Regions from separate parts of the Rhizobium sp. PP-CC-3G-465 genome, predicted to be linked through region 1. Evidence: riboswitches for the same ligand, from Rfam matches in the RefSeq annotation. Region 1 holds a riboswitch; each other region holds the start of a gene.

Region 1 (6,707 bases):
GCGTGGCGGGCGACATGCCGCGTGCCCGGAGCGACAATTCGGCATTGGAGGGGAAGACGATGATCGGCGCGCGACCGTCGAGATGGCGGTCCTGATGAAAGCTCGCCAGCGCCTCAAGCACGGCGATCGCCCGGTCGGAGAGGTTCCAGACAGTGCGGGCTTCACTAAGCGCCCGGATGATCTGGTATTTCTCCGCCTGGCCGGTCGCATTGCCGCCCGCGCCGTCTCTTAAACGCGCCTGTCGCTTCTCCAAGTCGGCCCGAAGCGCAAAATTGCGCGCAGTCAACCGTGCGCCGCCGAAAGGCGTCGTCGCAAATTTTTCCATCTCTCCATCTCCGTTGGGAGGCAAGCCTCCCCCGGCACGGCACACGTCTTCCTTCGCTGACACCCTTGTTTTCAGGCGTTCAGGCACGGATGTCCTCGATATCAGAAGGCTTCACCGGACGACCGAAAACGTTCGGTCAAAGCTCCGCCGTTCGGCATTTCTACCGCTGACTCTTGACTTTGATGACTGGAAGTGATTCTCTCGAACTGCTTAGATTGAAGAGGGCTTCCATGACGGTGACGTTTTGGGGGCCTTTTTTCTTGCTCTCTTGGTCGTCCTTTTCTGGTTCATGTCGTTTGAGGCCGCCCCGGTGTTCGAGGCGGCAAGGTCGTTGCGCGTTGGGCTCAGCTTTCGCCGTCCGCCTCGCGCTCGAAGGTTTCATGCGCCTCGGCCAGAAGAGCCGCAGCGGCATCGATAAAGGCCGGCGGCGTGCCCTCGGCAAATTCGATCCGCGTCGCGCCGTTCTCCACCTTCAGTCGGGCAAAGACCCGGCCACGGGCATCCGTCAGCGATCTCACATCTCCGCTCTCAGCCTGCCCTGCCCTGCGCTTGGTCTTCATCGGCTTGCCCAGGGCGTCGAGATGGGAAAACAGGATCTGGAAGCGCCGGTCGCTGTCGGCCGCCTTGAACCGGTCGGAATAGACGACGTCGAGGGCCTGTACCTGCCGGGCGTCTTTCGAGAGGATCTCGCCGAGCTTCATCCAGCGCTCCCGCCCGACCTTCGGTGCCGGACCGATGAAGCGGATGAACCGGTCGGGCACGCCCTCGGCCACCTGCATCAGCCGCGAAAGCTCGCTCTTCTGCACGGCCAGCGCATCGCCGATGGTCTTGCGGTCGAAACCGCGTTCCGTGAGGTTGCGGGCAAAGAGCGCGCGCTCGATGAAGGAGAGGTTGCGGCGCTCGGCATTTTCCTTGCCTTGCGCCAGAACCAGTTCGTCGTCGGTCAGCGCGCGAATGATCGCCTTAACCGGACGACCGAGGCGGGCGGCAGCGCGGATACGGCGGTGACCATAGGCCGTCTGGTAGACGCCGTGCTTCTCCGGGTGCGGGCGCAGAAGCACCGGCACCTGCTGACCCGCCTCGCGCACGCTTTCCACCAGCGCTTCGAAATCTTCGTCCGCCGGCCCGTCGATCACGAGCCGATCCTCGACGAACGAGGCCTCGATCCGTGCGGGGTCGATGCCGACGACGTGCTCGCCTTCCGACAAAGCTTGCCGCAGCGCGCGGGCTTCCTCCGCCTCGCGGGTGATCGCGTTCAGCGAGAGGCCCATGACCTTGACCGCGCCGGATGCGCTGCGCGTGTGGGGTGTGAGCGGCACACCCTCCCCCGGTGTCCCCGGTGTCCCCGGGTTTGTAGGGTTCTCGGCCGATTTCTGTTCAGGCGCCGGGCCTTCGCTCGGACCAGGCTTTTGCGCTTCCGCCGCACGCACGACGTCGGCCGGGCTCAGCCCGCCCCCAAACAGCGCCTTCAGTTCGCTCTTGCGGTTCCCCGCCATCATCCGATCCCTTTCCGCGTTCCCGGCCCGAAAGCCGCTCGCTCAACTCGTCTGCAACAGCGAAGCGCCCTGCGGCCGCTTGCCCATTCCCGTCCCTGACCCCGTCAGCGGTTCCACACCGCGTGCACCAGCGTTTCGATCTCGCTGTTGACGGCATTCATCGATTCCACCGCGCGGTCGTAGGTCGCGCGGGTAAAGTTCTCTCGGCCGACCTCGTAGAGCGTCTGCTTGGTCAGACCCGCATCCGACACGGCGGTCGATTTCACCATGGGTGCCGTCAGCACGCGCTCGCCGAAAAGCGAGCGCATGAAGCCGACGATCTGCGCTTGCGGCCCGTCATTCGGCTCGAAGCGGGTGACGAGGTAGCGGAGGAAATCGAAATTCAGCGTGCCCCCGGCGTCCCGCACGACGGACAGCAGATCGGCCGTCATGAACAGGAACTGGTTCATCGAGGCGATGTCCAGCATCTGCGGATGCACGGTGACGATGACGGAGGTCGAGGCGCAGAGCGCCGACAGCGTGAGATAGCCGAGCTGCGGCGGGCAGTCGATCACGACCACGTCGTAGTCGGTCTCCACCGTTTCCAGCACCGCCTGGATCCGGGCGAAGAACAGGGGACCGCCCCCCGTTGCCCCTTCCCGGCCGGACTGCCGGTCGGCCAGCGCCTGCGGCGTTACATGCTCGAATTCCTGCAGCTCGATATTGCCGGGCACGAGATCGAGGCCGGGGAAATAGGTCTGGCGGATGACGTCGGACAAAGGCCGCTGCTCGGCATCGTAGCGGATGGCACCATAGAGCGTGTCGTTGCCGGTCAGGTCCAGTTCCGGCTGGTAGCCGAAGAGCGCCGACAGCGAGGCCTGCGGATCGAGATCGATGGCGAGCACCCGGTGGCCGGTCAGCGCCAGATATTGCGCCAGATGCACGGCGGATGTCGTCTTGCCGGAGCCGCCCTTGAAATTGGTGACGGAGATGACCTGCATCCGTTCGCCGGCCTCCGCATCCCGCCGCGGCAGGTAGCCCCGCGCCTTGGCGGTATTGCCTTTGGCGAGCGCCTGTTCCGACAGGTGCAGGCGCAGCGCGTTGATATCGGACAGCGAATAGAAGCGACGACCGCCCGCGCCGGTTTCCGGCTGCGGCCCCTCGCCGGCCAGAGACAGCTGGCGCAGATAGCCATCGGAGACGCCGATCAGCTTGGCGGCCTCGCCGGAGGAGAACGACCGCAACGTCTTCGTCGCGGTCGGCGGAAACAAACGCTCGCGCATCGCCTTCAGCTGTTCCGACAGCGCGCTCGCATCCGCCGCAATCGTCAGATCCGCCGATGGTGTCGGCGCCGCATCTTTCGGGCCGGTGCGTGTCGTGTGGGCCGTTGGGGCCATGTCGTTTCTTTCCTCAATGTCTGGCCGGCGTGCCGCCGGCTTGCGGACGGGCTGCGTCCGGGGGATGGTCGATGTCTGCCATGTTCTCGCCCGCGCGGCGGCGATTCTCATGCGTCAGTGTATACGTCGCGCCATCACATATACAGAGGTGGCGGCCTGTTACGCCGGAGGCGCATGTATCTGCCTCCAACCGTTAGAGGTTGAGGGCTGTTGCTGAGTCGCGTCAAGCGATATTTGAAACGTGAAATCCGAATCATTCTTCCTGTCCACAGTGCCTCTTCGCGGCCATTCCGTCGTGGTGGCGCGCTGAGAATAGACGAAAGGGTGAATGCGGGGAGAAAGAGGGGTAGGCGACATTGAAACGGAAGGCTGATTCCGCCGTTTTATCCCCGCCTCCCGCCGCTGGGAAACGCGAGTTGACAGCTGTCAACTTTTGAATTGGGGTGAGTCGCGTGTTAGGCCAAAGTTGACAGCTGTCAACTCGCCCGCGCCACCGGACGCAAACCCCACTGCCCCACCATGTACCCCCGCGCCCGCTTCTGCCGGAGAAGCGCCATCATGGCCGCCGTCGCCGCCCGCTCGTCCGCGAAGAACTCGACACGAGATCGCCCCGCAGATCCGATCCGGCCCCAGCGACGAACGAGCACAATCTCGCCGAAGAGCGAGGGCTCCAGCGAGAGCGCGTAGAAACGCGCCATGTTGCGCGATGGGTCGCAGCGTTCCAGATGCAGGCGATAGGACGGGGTTTTCATGCGCGCAGAGTCTCGCTCTGGGGAGGCGACGTCCAACGAGACTTATGAATCGATCCGGCGTGATCGATTCATAGCTGTGATCGAACGGACCTCTCTCATCCTCCGTGCTGCCGAAAAGGCGCGGCTAAAAGCCGGCTTGACCGCGGCCACGGCTCCATGCAACCTTCCGCATATTCACCAGGGGGGTCCCGGCAAGGGGCTGAGATACTGCTATCGCGCGCAGTGACCCGTTGAACCTGATCCAGCTCATACTGGCGGAGGGACGGTGCGATGCTTGCAGGCTCTTGGGTGGATCTCCGCCTGGTAGCCGGCATGCGTCTTCTCATCATTCCAACACTGGGACTGGGTCTCCAACCTCGGAGAGCCTTGCCATGACTGTTGCCACTTCCAAATCTGTGCCGAGCGTCACCACCGGCCCACTGCCGGCCTCAACCAAGGTGTTCAAGCCTGGGCTGCTTCACCCCGGCATCCGTGTGCCGATGCGCGAGATCGCGCTTCACCCCACGGCCGGCGAACCGCCGGTCACGGTCTATGATCCCTCCGGCCCCTATACCGATCCGGCCCATGCCGTCTCCATCGATCGCGGCCTGCCGCGCATTCGGGAAGCGTGGCTCAGCGCGCGTGCCGACACCACGGCTTATGAGGGGCGGGCGGTAACCTCGGCCGACAATGGCTTCGTTGCGGGCGACCGCCTGACGCCCGAATTTCCCGTCCGGGCCACGCCGCTGAAGGCTGCGGGATCCCGCGCCTTGACGCAGCTGGCCTACGCCCGCGCGGGCATCATCACCGCGGAAATGGAGTTCGTCGCGATCCGCGAGAACCTCGGGCGGCAGAGGCAGTGCCAAGCTCTTGCGCGGGACGGGGAGGGTTTTGGCGCCGAGGTGCCGGATTTCGTCACACCGGAATTCGTCCGCCGCGAAGTGGCGGAGGGCCGGGCGATCATTCCCGCCAACATCAACCACCCCGAGCTTGAGCCGATGATCATCGGCCGGAACTTTCTCGTGAAGATCAATGCGAATATCGGCAATTCCGCCGTAACCTCCTCCATGGCGGAAGAGGTGGACAAGATGGTCTGGGCCATCCGCTGGGGTGCCGATACGGTGATGGACCTCTCCACCGGCCGCAACATCCACAATATCCGCGATTGGATCCTCCGAAACGCCCCGGTGCCCATCGGCACCGTACCGCTCTATCAGGCGCTGGAGAAGGTCAACGGCATTGCCGAGGCTCTCACCTGGGAGGTCTATCGCGACACGCTGATCGAACAGGCGGAGCAGGGGGTGGACTATTTCACCATCCATGCCGGCGTGCGGCTTTCCTATATCCCGCTGACCGTGAGCCGGGTGACCGGCATCGTCTCGCGCGGCGGCTCCATCATGGCGAAGTGGTGCCTGCATCACCACCGGGAGAACTTTCTCTACGAGCATTTCGAGGAGATCTGCGAGATTGCACGCGCCTATGACGTCTCCTTCTCGCTCGGCGACGGTTTGCGGCCGGGCTCGATTGCGGACGCCAACGACGCCGCGCAGTTTGCCGAGCTGGAAACGCTTGGCGAACTGACGAAGATCGCTTGGGGCCGCGATTGCCAGGTGATGATCGAAGGGCCCGGCCATGTGCCGATGCATAAGATCAAGGCCAATATGGACAAGCAGCTCGCCGTCTGCGGCGAGGCGCCGTTCTATACGCTCGGACCGCTCACCACCGATATCGCGCCCGGCTACGATCATATCACCTCCGGCATCGGAGCAGCGATGATCGGCTGGTTCGGCACGGCCATGCTCTGCTACGTCACGCCAAAGGAGCATCTGGGCCTGCCGGACCGCAACGACGTGAAGACCGGCGTCATCACCTACAAGATCGCCGCCCACGCCGCCGATCTCGCCAAGGGCCATCCGGCCGCGCGCCTGCGCGACGATGCGCTCTCCCGCGCGCGCTTCGAGTTCCGCTGGGAAGACCAGTTCAACCTCTCGCTCGACCCCGACACCGCCCGCGCCTTCCACGACGAGACCCTGCCGAAGGACGCCCACAAGGTCGCGCATTTCTGCTCCATGTGCGGCCCGAAATTCTGTTCCATGCGGATTTCTCATGACATCCGCGCGGAAGCGCAGAAGGAAGGTCTGGAGGCGATGGCCGCGAAGTACAGGAATGGCGGCGATCTCTACATGCCCGTGGGAGAGGACGCGGGGAGGGAAGGGGAGGCGTGAGACGGCTTCGGGCGGATGCCTTGGGGATGAGGGGGGCTTCGGCATCTGCCTCTAGGGATGGTTTGAATGAGGGTCCCCGCACGCTCTGTCATTTCCGTTCCCGATCCCGTGTCGGAACCCGCGCAGCCTTGCCTTTCTCCCGCTGCGAGGGTTCAATGCTGAACGGTCCGAACCTTGCGAAAGGCTGTCATGGGAACCCTCGTCGCCGCCGTCTTCCTGCTCATCTTCCTGTTCGGCTGCCTGCGGTCTCCCGGCCAGGCGACCATACTCGCGGGTCTTCTGATCTTTGCCGCGGGTCTCGTGCCCCTGGCGCTGATCACCGACATCCACCCCTATTTCCTCCTCGCCGTCCTGCAAGCCCTCACGACCACCCCCGCCGTTCCCATCGGCATTGCGCTGATGGCGCTCGGCCGGCTGGTCGTTCAGGCCGAACGACGCGAGGCGGCGCGGCAGCGCGATCGTCCTTGAATATCGGTCGCGGGCATCTGGCTTCGGCAACAAGAGGGGAGGGCCCCGCAGGATGTCTCTGTGGCAGCGCCGAGTATTTCTACAGA
Region 2 (6,707 bases), on a different contig from region 1:
GCTGCGACGCTGGGTGTCGGCCACCCCATCGAAGCGGATGGCGATCTCGCCGGGGCCGGTGGCGAGCACCGCTTCGGCCTTATTGTCGATCTGGAAGCCTGCCGGCACGTCGAAGCGAATGCCGAGCTTGCCATGCAGGAACGTCTGTCCGCGGACATAGCCCTCCTGCGGGCTGTCGCCGTAGAGCAGGCCGTCGATGCCATCGAGGAAATAGTCGCGGCCGCGGTCGCCCGTCGTGCCCTCGGGGCCGAAGGCGCGCGCATGGCGACGGGCCAGTTCCACGCGCTGCGGCGCGTTCGGGTGGCTCGACAGGAAGTCCATGCTCTGGTCGGTGTCCGGATCGACGGAGGAGAACCGGCTGTAGGCGGCCATCGCATCGAGAAAGCGTGCCGCGGCATAGGGGTCGTAGCCTGCTTCGCCCAGCATGCGCACGCCGATCACGTCGGCCTGAAGCTCCTGGTTTCGCGAGAAGGCCGCGAGCCGCAGCTTGCCGCGGGCGAGCGCCTGCTTGCCCGCGAGGTCGCTCGAGAGAACCTCGGAGACGACGCGGCTGGCGATGACTTCGGCTTCCTCGCGCTGCTGGCGCTGGATGCCGTGATTGGCGGTGACGTGCGCCATTTCGTGCGAGAGCACGGCGGCGACCTCGGAGGCATCGTCGGCGAGCGCCAGCAGCCCGCGCGTGACGTAGAGATAGCCGCCGGGCAAAGCGAAGGCGTTGATGGCGGGCGAGTTCAGCAGCGTGATGCGATAGGACTGGTTGGGGTTCTCAGATACGGCCGTCAGCGCGCCGGTGATGCGGGCGACCAGTCGCTCCGTCTTCTCGTCCTTGTATTCGCCGCCATAGCTCGCGACGATTCGCGGATGTTCCCGGGCGCCCATCTGCGCGCGGGGATCGTTCTTCTGGACTTCATCGACGATCTGCGGCGTGGCGGAGGGGGAGACGCTCGGCTCGTAGCTCTGCTCGATGGCGCTCTGGCAACCGGCGAGCGCCAGCAGAGCGAGGCCGGCGACGGACGCGCGCAGGGTGCTTGCAATGCCACGGGCCGACAGATGCCCGCCGTTCCGCTCGTTCCGCTCGTTCACCGTCATGCCTCAGCCCATGTTCGCGTCCGGCGGCGTGCCGAACGCTCTTACGGCAGTTCCGGCAGAGCCACCCCACATCCTGAGATACGTGCAATCGCCCCGTTTCCCAGAGCCCGATCTAGCCTATTCGTGCCGCTCATGCCTACTGCATAATTCCGCAAAGCCTGGCAGTTTGCGGAAAAAAGCTGCCGCTCTCTTCCGTACCGGTCCGCCCCACCGCGGGTGCCACAGGCGGACGGTCAAATTGTGGCATGCGGTATCAAGGCGGTTCACGGGGCGGGTGAGCGTGCTCCGAGGAAGCGGGCGACCGCTGCCGGTTCGGTCCGGCGAAGGAACGCGTCGGCCTCTTCGTGGAGGGCGACCTTGCCGTCGTCGAGGAACAGCACGCGATCGGCGAGGCGGCGCACGTCATCGGCGTGGTGCGTGACGAGAAGGATCGTGCTGGCTTCCTTCTCCTGCAATGCCGCCAGCAGATCCCCCATTTCCTGTCGCAGTCCGGGGTCCAGCGCGGCAAAGGGCTCGTCGAGCAGAAGGATCGGGCGATGCCGCACGAGAGCGCGGGCAAGCGCCACCCGCTGCCGTTCGCCGCCCGACAGCGTCGGCGGCAGGCGCCGAGCAAAGCCCGCAAGCCCGACATCCCGCAGCGCCCGCTCGATCCGCTCCCGATCCTCCCCGTCAAGCTTCAGGGCGGGGCTGATGCCGAGGCCGACATTGGTTGCGACGTTGAGATGGGCGAAGAGATTGTGCTCTTGGAAGATGACCGAGACCGGACGGAGCGCCGGCGGGATCGGGGTCGCGTCCTCGCCCAGAATGCTGACGCGGCCTGCGTCCGGTGTCTCGAAACCGGCGACGAGGTTGAGCAGGGTGGATTTGCCGGAGCCGGAAGCGCCGGTGATCGCGGTGATCCTGCCGCTTTCGATCGCGGCATCGAAGAGGAGCGTTCGCGGGGCGGGATGACCGGGGAAGCGGACCGCGACGTTTTCAAGACGGACGGCGATCGTCGGGTCTGTCGTAGTCATGATGTGCGCTCCCTCAGGCTTTCGCGTGCGGTTCCGAGGATGGTGAGGGCGACGCAGACGATGCCGAGAAGCAGAGCGAGGCCGGCGGCATCCGTGGTACGGTAGCTGCCCACGCGGCTGTAGAGCAGGTAGGGCAGGGTGACCATGTCCTGCGATCCGAACAATGCGACCGCGCCGAGATCGCCCAGCGACAGGGCGGCGGCGAAGGACAGGGCCATCAACAAGGGGCGGCGCAGGCCCGGCCCGTCGACGAGCACGATGCGGGACCAGCCGGAAATGCCGAGGCTCGTCGTCAGGCGTCCGGTGCGGGCGGCGTGTGTTGCGATGGCCGGTGCCAGCACGCGGGTGACGAAGGGCAGTGCCATCAGCGTGTTGATAAGGGTGATGACGACCGGCGCGAAGCGGGCGACATCGCCGAGCGGGCGAAGCAGCAGAAACCATCCCGCCCCGATGACGACCGGCGGGACGAGGAGGACCAGCGACGTACCGGCGGCGACGCTGCCGGAAAAGACATGCGCGAAACGGCCCGGCCGGCGTGGCGACAGCAGGATCTGGCGCGTGGTCAGCATGGCGGTGGCCAGCGCAACCGAAAGAGCCGCCGACGCCGCGGCGATGCCGAGGCTGGTCGCGAGCGCCCGGTGGACCTGGGCGTCCAATGCCAATTTGGCGAGGTCGGAGGCAAGGCCCGAGACGAGGACGGAGGCGAGCGGCGTTGCGACGAAGAGGGCGGCGAGCGCGATGACAAGGATATCGGCGAGGATGGCGGTGCGAGACCGGCCATCGAAGCGGCGCACCGGCCGGCCGGTCGTGAAGCCCTCGGTTGCGGGCGGGGTCAGCCAGCGAAGGGCCAGAAGGAGCACGGCCGTCACCATGATCTGCAGCGCCGAGAGCGCGATGGCACGTGGGGGATCGAAGTCGAACCGCAGGGCCTGATAGATCGCGACTTCCAGCGTGCTCGCCGCCGGGCCGCCGCCGAGCGTCAGCACCAGCGTGAAACTGGTGGCGCACAGCATGAAGATAAGGCCGGCAATGCCCGACAGCAGGCCGCGGATGACCGGCCACTCGATGAAGCGGAAGAGCGAAAAACTGGATATTCCGAGATTGGCGGAGACAAGCCAGTATTCGCCGGGAATGCGGTCGAGCCCCGACAGCAGCAGTCTGACGGCGAGCGGCATGTTGAAGAAGACATGCGCGACGAGAATGCCGGCGAGACCGTAGATCGCGACAGGACGGTCAAGATCGAGCAGGGCGAACAGATCGTTGACGACGCCCTGCCGCCCCCAGATGCCGACGATGCCGAGGGCTGCGACCAGCGCGGGCAGGCCGAGCGGCAGCGCCATCAGCCTGATGATCCAGATCCGGCCGATAAAGCTTCGGCGCCGGGCGAGCGCCAAGGCCACGGGGATGGCAAAGGCGACCGACAGGAGCGTGGAGAGGCCCGCCTGGATCAAAGTGAAGCGGGCGACGCGCCAGACATAGGCGTCAAAGACAGGGGCGTCGAAGACACCGCTGGTATCCCTCGTGCCCGCCGCCTCGCCGGTCGCGGCCAGCGCGAGAGCGAGGATGGCGGCGCCGACGAACAGCGCGATGCCGACGATGCCCGCTACGCCGAGTGTCCGCGTCAGGCGGCGATCGCGACCGGCGGGCATGGGACGATCAGTTCCGGCTCATGGCGGCCAGCCATTCGTCGATCCAGGCCTTGCGGTTCTTGGCGACCTCCTCGGGGTTCATCAGGAAGGTCGTCTTTGGCTGGACCAGCTTTCCGAAAGCCTCCGGCAGCGGTTCGCTGGTGGTCGCCACCGGCATCATCCAGTTGGTCGTGGGCAGGATCGTCTGCGCTTCCGGGCCGTTGAGGAAGGCGAGGAAGGCCTTGGCGAGATCGGGGTCGCGTGCAGCCTTCGTCATGCCGGCCACCTCGATCTGGATATAGTGCCCCTCGGCAAATTCTGCCGCCTGATAGCGATCGCTGCTTTCGGCGACCATGTGATAGGCGGGCGAGGTCGTGTAGGACAGAACCATGGGCGCTTCGCCCTTGGTAAAGAGGCCATAGGCTTCCGACCAGCCGGGCGTGACGGTGAGGATGCGATCCTTCAGCTTGCTCCAGGCTTCGCTGGACTGGTCGCCATAGACCGACTTTACCCACAGAAGCAGGCCGAGGCCCGGCGTCGATGTGCGGGGATCCTCGATAACGATCTTTTCCTTACCCCCGCCCTCGACCAGTTCCTTGAGGCTTTTCGGCGGGGTCTTCAGCGTCTGCGTGTCGTAGACGAAGGCGAAATGGCCGTAATCATAGGGTACGAAGCTATCGTCCGAAAAGCCGCCGGGAACCTTCAGCGCCGAGGTGTCGAGGCCATGCGGGGCAAAGAAGCCGGTGGCCTTGGCCTCAGTGACGAGGTTTGTGTCGAGGCCGACGACGACATCCGCCTTGGAGGCCGGGCCTTCGAGCTTCAGCCGCGTAAGCAACTCCACGCCATCGGCGACGCTGACATAGGTCAGCGTGCAGTCGCAGGTCTTCTCGAAGCTTTCGGCGACCTTCGGGCCGGGGCCCCATTCGCTGGTGAAGCTCTCATAGGTGTAGACGGTCAGCACCTTCTTCTCGGCGGCTTGTACCCCGGTGAACATCATGCCGGCGGTGAAAAGCAGAGTGGTCGTGGTGGTGAAAAGCCATGTGCCGCGCATGCGCGCCTCCTTTAAAAATACGTGTTTCAAGGGGAGTAGCGCTTGCGAGCCGTCTAATCCCTCCGCCGGTGCTAGCCGGATCAGGTTCCGCGGGTTGGCTTTTCAGCCTCTCAGCCCATCTTCCCGCGACGAAGGATCGTCGCGTTAGAAAGGCACCCCGTTAGAGCACGCAAAGATCTAGACGCGGTCCCGCCTGTTGGCAAGATCCAAGGTTGCAGGATGCGCGGCGTGCCAACGCCCGTGCCCTCCCGCATCTTTAGGGCTTTTGCGTCCTTTGACCTTTGCCTCCGGGACGGCTTCGCGCTATGGCAGCGCGATGACCGCAACCGCATTCACCATCCTGCTCGGCGGGCCGCTGACGATGACCGACCGGCTGGCGTCGCAGCTGGCCGGCACGCGCGTCATCGCGGCCGATGGCGGCATGCGGCATGCGAGCGCCATCGGGCTGACGCCGGAGCTCTGGGTCGGCGATTTCGACTCGACACCGGATGCACTGATCGCGGCCTGGCCAAACGTGCGGCGCGAGCCCTATCCGCCGGCCAAGAACGAGACCGATGGCGAGATTGCGGTCGCTGCGGCGCGGATGCGCGGCGCAACGCGGCTCATTCTCGCTGGGGCGCTCGGCGGCGAGCGCAGCGACCATGCCTTTCAGCACCTGCTGCACGGCCTGCACCTTGCCGAGACCGGGCTCGACGTGCTCCTGACCTCGGGCGAGGAAGAGGCGGTGCCGCTGCTTCCCGGCGTCACGCAGATCGACCTGCCGAAAGGCTGCCTCTTTTCCGTGCTCGGTTTCGATGCGCTGAGCGATCTCTCCATTGCGGGTGCGCGCTATTCGCTCGCCCGTTTCGCGGTGCCCTTCGGGTCGTCGCGCACCCTTTCCAACGTGGCGGAAGGACCCGTGCAGCTGACGCTTGGCACGGGCCGCGCGATGCTTCTCGCCCGCCCCCTCGACATGACAGGAGCCTGACCATGGCGCCGCCCATTCTGAAACTCGACGATATCGTGCTGACCTTCGGTGGCACGCCGCTTTTGAACGGTGCGGCGCTGCAGGTGGAGCCGGGCGACCGGATCTGCCTCGTCGGCCGCAACGGCTCCGGCAAATCGACGCTGCTGAAGATCGCCGCCGGGCTGATCGAGCCGCAGTCGGGCGAGGTGTTTCGGCATCCGTCATCGACCGTGCGCTACCTGGAGCAGGCGCCGGATTTCGGGGCCTACACCACCGTGCAGGCCTATGCCGAGGCGGGCCTCGGGCCGGGCGACGATCCCTATCGTGTGACCTATCTCCTGTCGCATCTGGGCTTGAGCGGCGAGGAGAACCCGAACGATCTCTCCGGCGGCGAGGCGCGGCGCGCGGCCCTTGCCCGGGTACTGGCGCCCGAGCCCGACATCCTGATGCTCGACGAGCCAACCAACCATCTCGATCTTCCGACCATAGAATGGCTGGAAGGCGAGCTGCAGAAGACGCGCAGCGCCCTCATCCTCATCTCGCACGACCGTCGCTTTCTGGAGAAGGTCTCGACCGCGACCGTCTGGCTCGATCGCGGCACATCGCGACGGCTCGACCGGGGCTTTGGCCAGTTCGAAGCGTGGCGGGACCAGGTGCTGGAGCAGGAAGAGCTGGAACAGCACAAGCTCGGCAAGCAGATCGAGCGGGAAGAGCACTGGCTGCGCTATGGCGTGACCGCCCGGCGCAAGCGCAACATGCGCCGCCTCGGCGCGCTGCAGGATCTGCGCTCCAACTATCGCGGCCACAAGGGGCCGCAGGGTTCGGTACAGGCCAACGTGTCCGATGCGCAGGAATCCGGCAAGCTGGTGATCGAGGCGGAGAAGATCACCAAGGCCTATGGCGAGCGCATCATCGTTGCACCCTTTTCCATCCGGGTGCACCGGGGCGACTGCATCGGTCTCGTCGGCCCGAACGGCGCC
Region 3 (6,707 bases), on a different contig from region 1:
GGCGGTGGCGATGGGTGCCTTCGCCGGGACGCTCGTCGGCGTTACCGTCGCGGCGCGGCGCGGCTGGTTCGAGGCGATCATGATGCGGGCGAACGACGTGATCTTCGCGCTGCCGCCCATCCTCTCGGCCATGATGCTCGGGGCGCTGCTCGGCACCGGCCGGCGGACCGCCATCATCGCCATCGCCGTGTTCATGGTGCCGGTCTTCGCCCGGGTGACGGCCAGTGCCGCGTTGCAGGTCTGGTCGCGGGACTATGTGCTGGCGGCGCGCGGCGCGGGCAAGGGCGGTATCCGGATCACGGTCGATCATGTCCTGCCCAATATCGCCAACCAGATCATCGTGCAGGTGACGATCCAGCTCGGCCTTGCCATCCTCACAGAGGCGGGCCTCAGCTTCCTCGGTCTCGGCATGGCGCCGCCGGCGCCGACCTGGGGGCGGATGCTGGCTGACGCGCAGACCTATCTCGGCCGCGCGCCCTGGCTCGCCATCCTGCCCGGCCTCGCCATTGCCCTCACCGTGCTCGGCTTCAACATGCTCGGCGATGGCCTGCGCGATCTGTTCGACCCGCGCGAGAAGGGCCGCTGATGACACCGCCGCTGCTTCGGATCGAAGATCTCGCCATCTCCATCGACTCGGCCCATGGCGGGCGGCAGCCGATCCTGACCGATATCGATGTCACCCTTCACGCCGGGGAGACGCTCGGCATTGTCGGTGAAAGCGGTTCCGGCAAGTCACTCTTGTCGCTCGCCATCATGGGTCTGCTGCCCCCGGTCGCGCATGCGACAGGCCGCATTCTGCTGGAGGGTCGCGATCTTCTCGCGATGGACGAGGACGCGCTCTGCACCGTCCGCGGCCGCAGCATCGGCATGATCTTTCAGGAGCCGCTGACGGCGCTCAATCCCGCGATGACGGTCGGCGACCAGATCGCCGAGGGGCTGGTGGTTCAGGAGGGTCTTTCCTGGCGGGCGGCGCGACGGGAGGCGGTCACGCTTCTCGACCGCGTGCGGATGCCGGATGCCCCGCGGCTGTCCCGAGCTTATCCCCACGCGCTTTCCGGCGGGCAGCGGCAGCGGGTCGGCATCGCCATCGCGCTCGCCATGAAGCCCGCCTTGATGATCGCGGACGAGCCGACGACCGCGCTCGACGTGACGGTGCAGGCCGAGGTGCTCGACATCCTCGACGATCTCACCCGCGATGCCGGCATGGCGCTGATCCTCGTCAGCCACGACTTCGGCGTCATCGCCCGCATGTGCGCCCGCACCCTCGTCCTCTATGCCGGCCGGCGCATGGAGGAGGGGGCGACGCGTGAGGTGCTGACGGCGCCGCTGAACCCTTACACGCGCGGCCTGCTGCGGGCCGTTCCCCGGCGACAGGCGCAGGGCGGGCGCCTTTCGACCATTCCCGGCACGGTGCCGTCCTTCGCAGCGCTTCCGCCCGGCTGCTGTTTTTCCGACCGCTGTCCCGACGTCATAGCCGCCTGCCATGCAGGCGAGCCGGCATGGACTCCAGCCGCACCCGGCCGCGGCGTCCGCTGCATCCGCGCGCACGGGGAGGCCGTGTCATGAGCCGGGCGCCGCTTCTCGATATCCGCCGCCTGTCGCGCAATTACGCCAGCGGCGGGCTCTTTGGTGGCAAGCACGTGAACCGGGCGCTGGACGATCTCAGCATGACGGTTGCGCCGGGAACGATCCATGGGATCGTCGGCGAGTCCGGCTGCGGGAAATCGACGCTTGCCCGGCTGGTCATGGCGCTCGACCGTCCGACATCGGGGAGCGTTCATTTCGACGGCGAGGACCTGTTCCGCCTCTCGGCGCGTGACCTGAAGCGCAAGCGGCGGGATTTCCAGATGGTGTTCCAGGACCCGTTCGGCTCGCTCGACCCGCGCCAGACGGTCGGACGCATCGTCGCCGAGCCGCTGCATGTGCTGGAGGGAAAACCGGGCAGGGCCGAGCGCCGCGACAGGGTGGCGGCGATGCTGGAGGCCGTGGGCCTCGCGCCCGACCATGCGGAGCGCTACCCGCATGCGTTTTCGGGTGGTCAGCGCCAGCGCATCGCCATTGCACGGGCGCTGATCACGGAGCCGAAGCTGGTCGTGGCCGACGAGGCGGTGTCCGCACTCGACCTTTCGGTGCAGGCGCAGGTGCTGAACCTGCTGATGGACCTGCGCGACCGGCGCGGGGTGACGTTCCTGTTCATCACCCACAATCTCGCCGTCGTCGATGCCGTGGCCGACCGGGTGGGCGTGATGTATCGCGGGCGGCTGGTGGAGAGCGGCCCGGCACAGGCCGTCTTCGCACGCCCGTTGCATCCCTATACGAGGCTGCTCGCCGATGCCGAGCCGGATGTGACCCGCTTCGGCCGACCGGACCGCCCGCCCGCCCGTGTGGCGGAGGCGATCGATGTCGGCGTCGGCTGCAGCTTCCGCAACCGCTGTCCGCTGGCCGTGGCGCGGTGTACGGCCGAGCGGCCGGAGTTGCGCGAGCTTGAGGGCGGGCCGGAGATGCGCGAACGGCAGACCGCCTGCCACCGCGCCGAGATGCTGCTGGAAACGAACACACCGGGATGATGGAGACGATATGACCGACCTTCTCGACACCACCATCCCGCAGCTGCGCGCCCGTTTCGCGGATCGCTCTTTGTCGCCTTCCGAGTATTGGCTGGCGGTCGAGGCGCGCATCGCGGCCTTCGAGCCGTCCGTGGCGGCGCTTTATGCCTATGATCCAGACGACGCGCGCGTGCAGGCGGCGGCCTCCACCGTGCGCTGGCTGAAGGCCGAGCCGCTCGGGCCTCTCGACGGTATCCCCGTGACGCTGAAGGAATTGATCGCAACGAAGGGCACGCCCGTGCCGCTCGGCACGGCCGCGACGGTCTTGACGCCGGCGGAGGCGGATTCTCCCGTCGCTGCGCGGATGCGGGAGGACGGTGCGGTCATCTTCGCCAAGACCACCTGTCCTGACTACGGCATGCTCTCCTCCGGTCTGTCGAGCTTTCACCCTTTGAGCCGCAACCCGTGGAATACGGCCATGAATCCCGGCGGATCGAGCGCCGGTGCGGCCGCAGCCGGTGCCGCCGGCTATGGGCCGCTGCATATCGGCACGGATATCGGCGGCTCCGTTCGCCTGCCGGCCGGCTGGACGGGGCTGTTCGGCTTCAAGCCGAGCAATGGCCGCATCCCGATCGATCCCTATTATGTCGGGCGTTGCGCGGGGCCGATGACGCGGACGGTCGAGGATGCGGCCTTCGCCATGGCCACGCTGTCGCGGCCGGACGAGCGGGATGCCACGAGCCTGCCGCCAAACGCGATCGACTGGATGGATCTCGACATCGACGTCAAGGGCATGCGCATCGGCCTGATGCTCGATGCCGGCTGCGGGCTGGAAGCCGAGCCGGAGGTGAAGGCAGCGGTTGTCGCAGGCGCCCGACAGTTCGAAGCGGCGGGGGCCGAGATCGTCGAGGTCGGGCCGTTGATGACGCGGGCGATGCTGGACGGGCTCGATCATTTCTGGCGGGCGAAGTTCTGGGGCGATATCCGGAATTTGGCCGCCGAGCGCCGGGCGATGATCCTGCCCTATATCCATGCCTGGGCGGAAAAGGGCGCCGACGTTACCGGCGTGCAGGCTGTTGCGGGCTTCGGGCAGACGATGGAGATGCGCAAGGCTGCGGCACAGCTGTTTTCGACCGTGGATGCTGTCCTCTCGCCCACCAACCCGGTCGTGTCCTACCCGGCCGATTGGGCTTCGCCCACCAACGATCCGGAACGGCCGTTCGAGCACATCGCCTTCACCGTGCCGTGGAACATGTCGGAGCAGCCGGCAGCCTCGATCAATGCCGGCTTTTCCACCTCCGGCATGCCGATCGGCCTGCAGATCGTCGGCCCGCGCTTTGCGGACCTCACGGTGCTGAAACTCTCGAAGCTGTTCGAGACCCTGACGGGCGGGATCCGCCGCTGGCCGCGCCCAAGCTGAGCGGCTTTACTCGGCGGCCACGATATCCGGGCGTTCGAGATTGACGGCGATGTGCGGCCAGAGCGGTTCGGTGTCGGCGATCAGCGCCGTCGTGCCGGCCGCGATCCAGGGAATGTCGGTGCCGGATCGCGTGCCGATGCGCACCTCCAGCCCCGCCTCGCGGGCAATGACGGCGCCGCCGGCGATGTCCCACATGGTCGTATACATCTGCAGATGGCCATCATAGGTACCGCGTGCGGCAAAGAGCAGGCCGATCGAGGTGGAGCGGATCGACTGCACGACCCAGCCGGCATGGCGCAGGCCGACCGTGAGGGCGGCAACCTCGTCGGCCTCGTTCGGCGAGGCATCGCCCAGCGACATGACCCTGACATCCTCGAACGGCACGGTGCGGGTGAAGGGCTTGCCGTTGCGCAGCAGGCCGGTGCCGTCGGCTGCGGCATAGATCTCGCGGAACACCGGCATGGCGACGACGCCGAGATCGGGCCGGCCGTGGGTGACGTGGCCGAGCGAGATGCCCCAGAGCGGCGAGCCGCGCAGGAAGTTGGCCGTCCCGTCGATCGGGTCGATGATCCAGTAGGCATCGCCGCCCGAGCCGCCCATCTCCTCGCCGACCACGGCCTCGCCCGGAAAGGCTTCCGCCAGACGCGCGCGCACCAGTCGCTCGACACTCGTATCGGCCTCGGTCACGAAATCCTGAAAGCCTTTTCTTCCCGTGGCGATGGTGGCGCGGGCCTCGAAGAAGCCGAGCGCCATCTCCATCGCCTCCTCGATCACGGCAACGGCCTTCTCCAGACGGGTCTGCGTCGTCGTCATGTCGATCGTCCTTAATGTTTCGGGCCGTATGCACTGCGCCCCAAGCTGTTCCCGTCGTCTCTATCGCGGGGGCCGTGCCGTGTGCAAGAGCCTCGCAAGCCGCTGTTTCCGTTTGGTAACTTTGCGCTTTCGCAAGACGTGAGGCAAAAGCCTGCCACCGAAAGGGTCGCATTGACGTCGGTAACGCGAGCTTTGCGAAAAACCGGCGGATGGATTGACACGAAGGTCAAAAGCGTGGATTTTCCGCCCACTTCCGAGGGGGGCACCGAACGGTGCTGAGATGGGCGTTGAGCCTGGACCCTTGAACCTGATCCGGGTCATACCGGCGTAGGAACGGAAACAGGTGTCCGCCCACGGCCCTTTCTCTCTTCTCCGCTCGCCTGGATCTCCGTCGTCAATGTTGGAGATCGCTCATGCCGTTCCTCGTCCGCCCGCTATTCCCGCCGCGCGTTCGCTGCGTCTAGCCATGCGCGCCTTTCATGCGGCGCTCGGGCTCGGCGTGCTGGTCCTGCTGTGGCAGGCCGGGACGGTCGTGTTTTCGCCGCCGGCCTATCTGCTGCCGTCACCGCTGGCGGTCGCCAAAGTGTTCCGGGACCAGTGGGATTTCCTGCTGGGGCAAAGCCTCGTCACGCTGTCGGAAATCCTGATCGGGCTCGTGGCCGGGGCGGTGCTCGGTGCGGGGACGGCGTTCGTGCTGGCGGCGAGCCCGCGCATCGGGCCGTTCGTGTGGCCGACGATTCTCATCCTGCAGGCGCTGCCGGTCTTCGTGCTGGCGCCGATCCTCGTCGTCTGGCTCGGATTCGGCATGGCGTCGAAGGTTGCCATGACCGTGCTGATCATCTTCTTTCCCGTCGCCTCCGCCTTTGCAGATGGGCTGAACCGGACGGAGCGGGACATCGTGGACGCGGTATCCTTGACGCAGGCCTCGCACTGGCAGGCGCTGGTGTCGGTGCGTGCGCCTCTGGCGCTTCCGAGCCTCGTTTCCGGCCTGCGCGTCGCCGCACCTCTGGCGCCGCTCGGGGCTGTCGTCGGCGAGTGGGTCGGTGCGTCTGCCGGTCTCGGCTTCGTCATGGTGCAGGCCAATGCCCGCATGCAGACGGCCACCGTCTTTGCCGCCATGGTCGTGCTCGCCGTCATGACGTTGCTCCTGCGCCTGCTGGTCGATCTCCTCACCGCCCGCCTCGCGCCCTGGGCGCGGGACGGCGGGCGCCTTCATCCCGAACGTCGAACTTTTCAAACCATCTCATCCTGGAGATCTTCATGATCCGTCTTTTCATCGCGACGATGCTTGGCCTGTCCAGCCTTTTCGCCACCACATCCGCGCAGGCCGCCGACAAGCTGACCGTGCTGCTCGAATGGTTCGTCAACCCCGACCATGCACCCATGGTGATCGCGCAGGAAAAGGGCCTTTTCGCCAAAGCAGGGCTCGATGTCACACTCGTGCCGCCGGCCGACCCTTCCGTCGTGCCGCGGCTCGTGGCCGCCAAGCAGGCGGATATCGGCATCCACTACCAGCCCAATCTCTATCGCGACCATGAAGCCGGCCTGCCGCTCGTGCGCTTCGGCACGCTGGTGGAGACGCCGCTGAACACGGTGACGGTGCTTGCCGATGGGCCGATCAAGAGCTTGAAGGATTTGAAGGGCCGGAAGGTCGGTTATTCCGTTTCCGGTTTCGAGGATGTGCTGCTGCAGCGGATGCTGGCGTCCGAAGGACTTTCGAAAGGCGATGTCGAGCTCATCAACGTCAATTTCTCGCTGTCGCCCTCGCTGATTTCGGGTGCGGTGGATGCAACGATCGGCGGCTATCGCAATTTCGAACTGACGCAGATGAAGCTCGAGGGACATCCCGGCCGCGCCTTCTTTCTGGAGGAGCATGGTATCCCGGTCTATGACGAGCTTGTCTTCGTCACCCATCGCGACCTTGTGAA

What was found. A riboswitch is a leader RNA that binds a small molecule or an ion and turns the genes downstream of it on or off. The one in region 1 is predicted to bind thiamine pyrophosphate.
Region 2: linked by a shared signal. The riboswitch ahead of thiB (thiamine ABC transporter substrate binding subunit) and the one ahead of thiC (phosphomethylpyrimidine synthase ThiC) in region 1 are both predicted to bind thiamine pyrophosphate.
Region 3: linked by a shared signal. The riboswitch ahead of C8J33_RS00190 (ABC transporter permease) and the one ahead of thiC (phosphomethylpyrimidine synthase ThiC) in region 1 are both predicted to bind thiamine pyrophosphate.

What each region holds. Positions count from the first base shown of each region.
Region 1 covers NZ_SLYH01000002.1:254,527-261,233, forward strand. The annotation lists gene repC (plasmid replication protein RepC) at 1-325, opposite strand, end outside; gene repB (plasmid partitioning protein RepB) at 670-1,824, opposite strand; gene repA (plasmid partitioning protein RepA) at 1,926-3,197, opposite strand; gene C8J33_RS13565 (WGR domain-containing protein) at 3,674-3,949, opposite strand; TPP riboswitch at 4,119-4,230, shown strand; gene thiC (phosphomethylpyrimidine synthase ThiC) at 4,321-6,153, shown strand; gene C8J33_RS13575 (hypothetical protein) at 6,343-6,621, shown strand.
Region 2 covers NZ_SLYH01000003.1:126,236-132,942, reverse strand. The annotation lists gene C8J33_RS14855 (M48 family metalloprotease) at 1-1,089, opposite strand, end outside; gene thiQ (thiamine ABC transporter ATP-binding protein) at 1,353-2,102, opposite strand; gene thiP (thiamine/thiamine pyrophosphate ABC transporter permease ThiP) at 2,099-3,751, opposite strand; gene thiB (thiamine ABC transporter substrate binding subunit) at 3,759-4,727, opposite strand; TPP riboswitch at 4,822-4,951, opposite strand; gene C8J33_RS14835 (thiamine diphosphokinase) at 5,098-5,748, shown strand; gene C8J33_RS14830 (ABC-F family ATP-binding cassette domain-containing protein) at 5,751-6,707, shown strand, end outside.
Region 3 covers NZ_SLYH01000001.1:35,801-42,507, forward strand. The annotation lists gene C8J33_RS00165 (ABC transporter permease) at 1-586, shown strand, start outside; gene C8J33_RS00170 (ABC transporter ATP-binding protein) at 586-1,566, shown strand; gene C8J33_RS00175 (ABC transporter ATP-binding protein) at 1,563-2,567, shown strand; gene C8J33_RS00180 (amidase) at 2,578-3,966, shown strand; gene C8J33_RS00185 (inositol monophosphatase family protein) at 3,973-4,779, opposite strand; TPP riboswitch at 5,026-5,130, shown strand; gene C8J33_RS00190 (ABC transporter permease) at 5,246-6,043, shown strand; gene C8J33_RS00195 (ABC transporter substrate-binding protein) at 6,040-6,707, shown strand, end outside.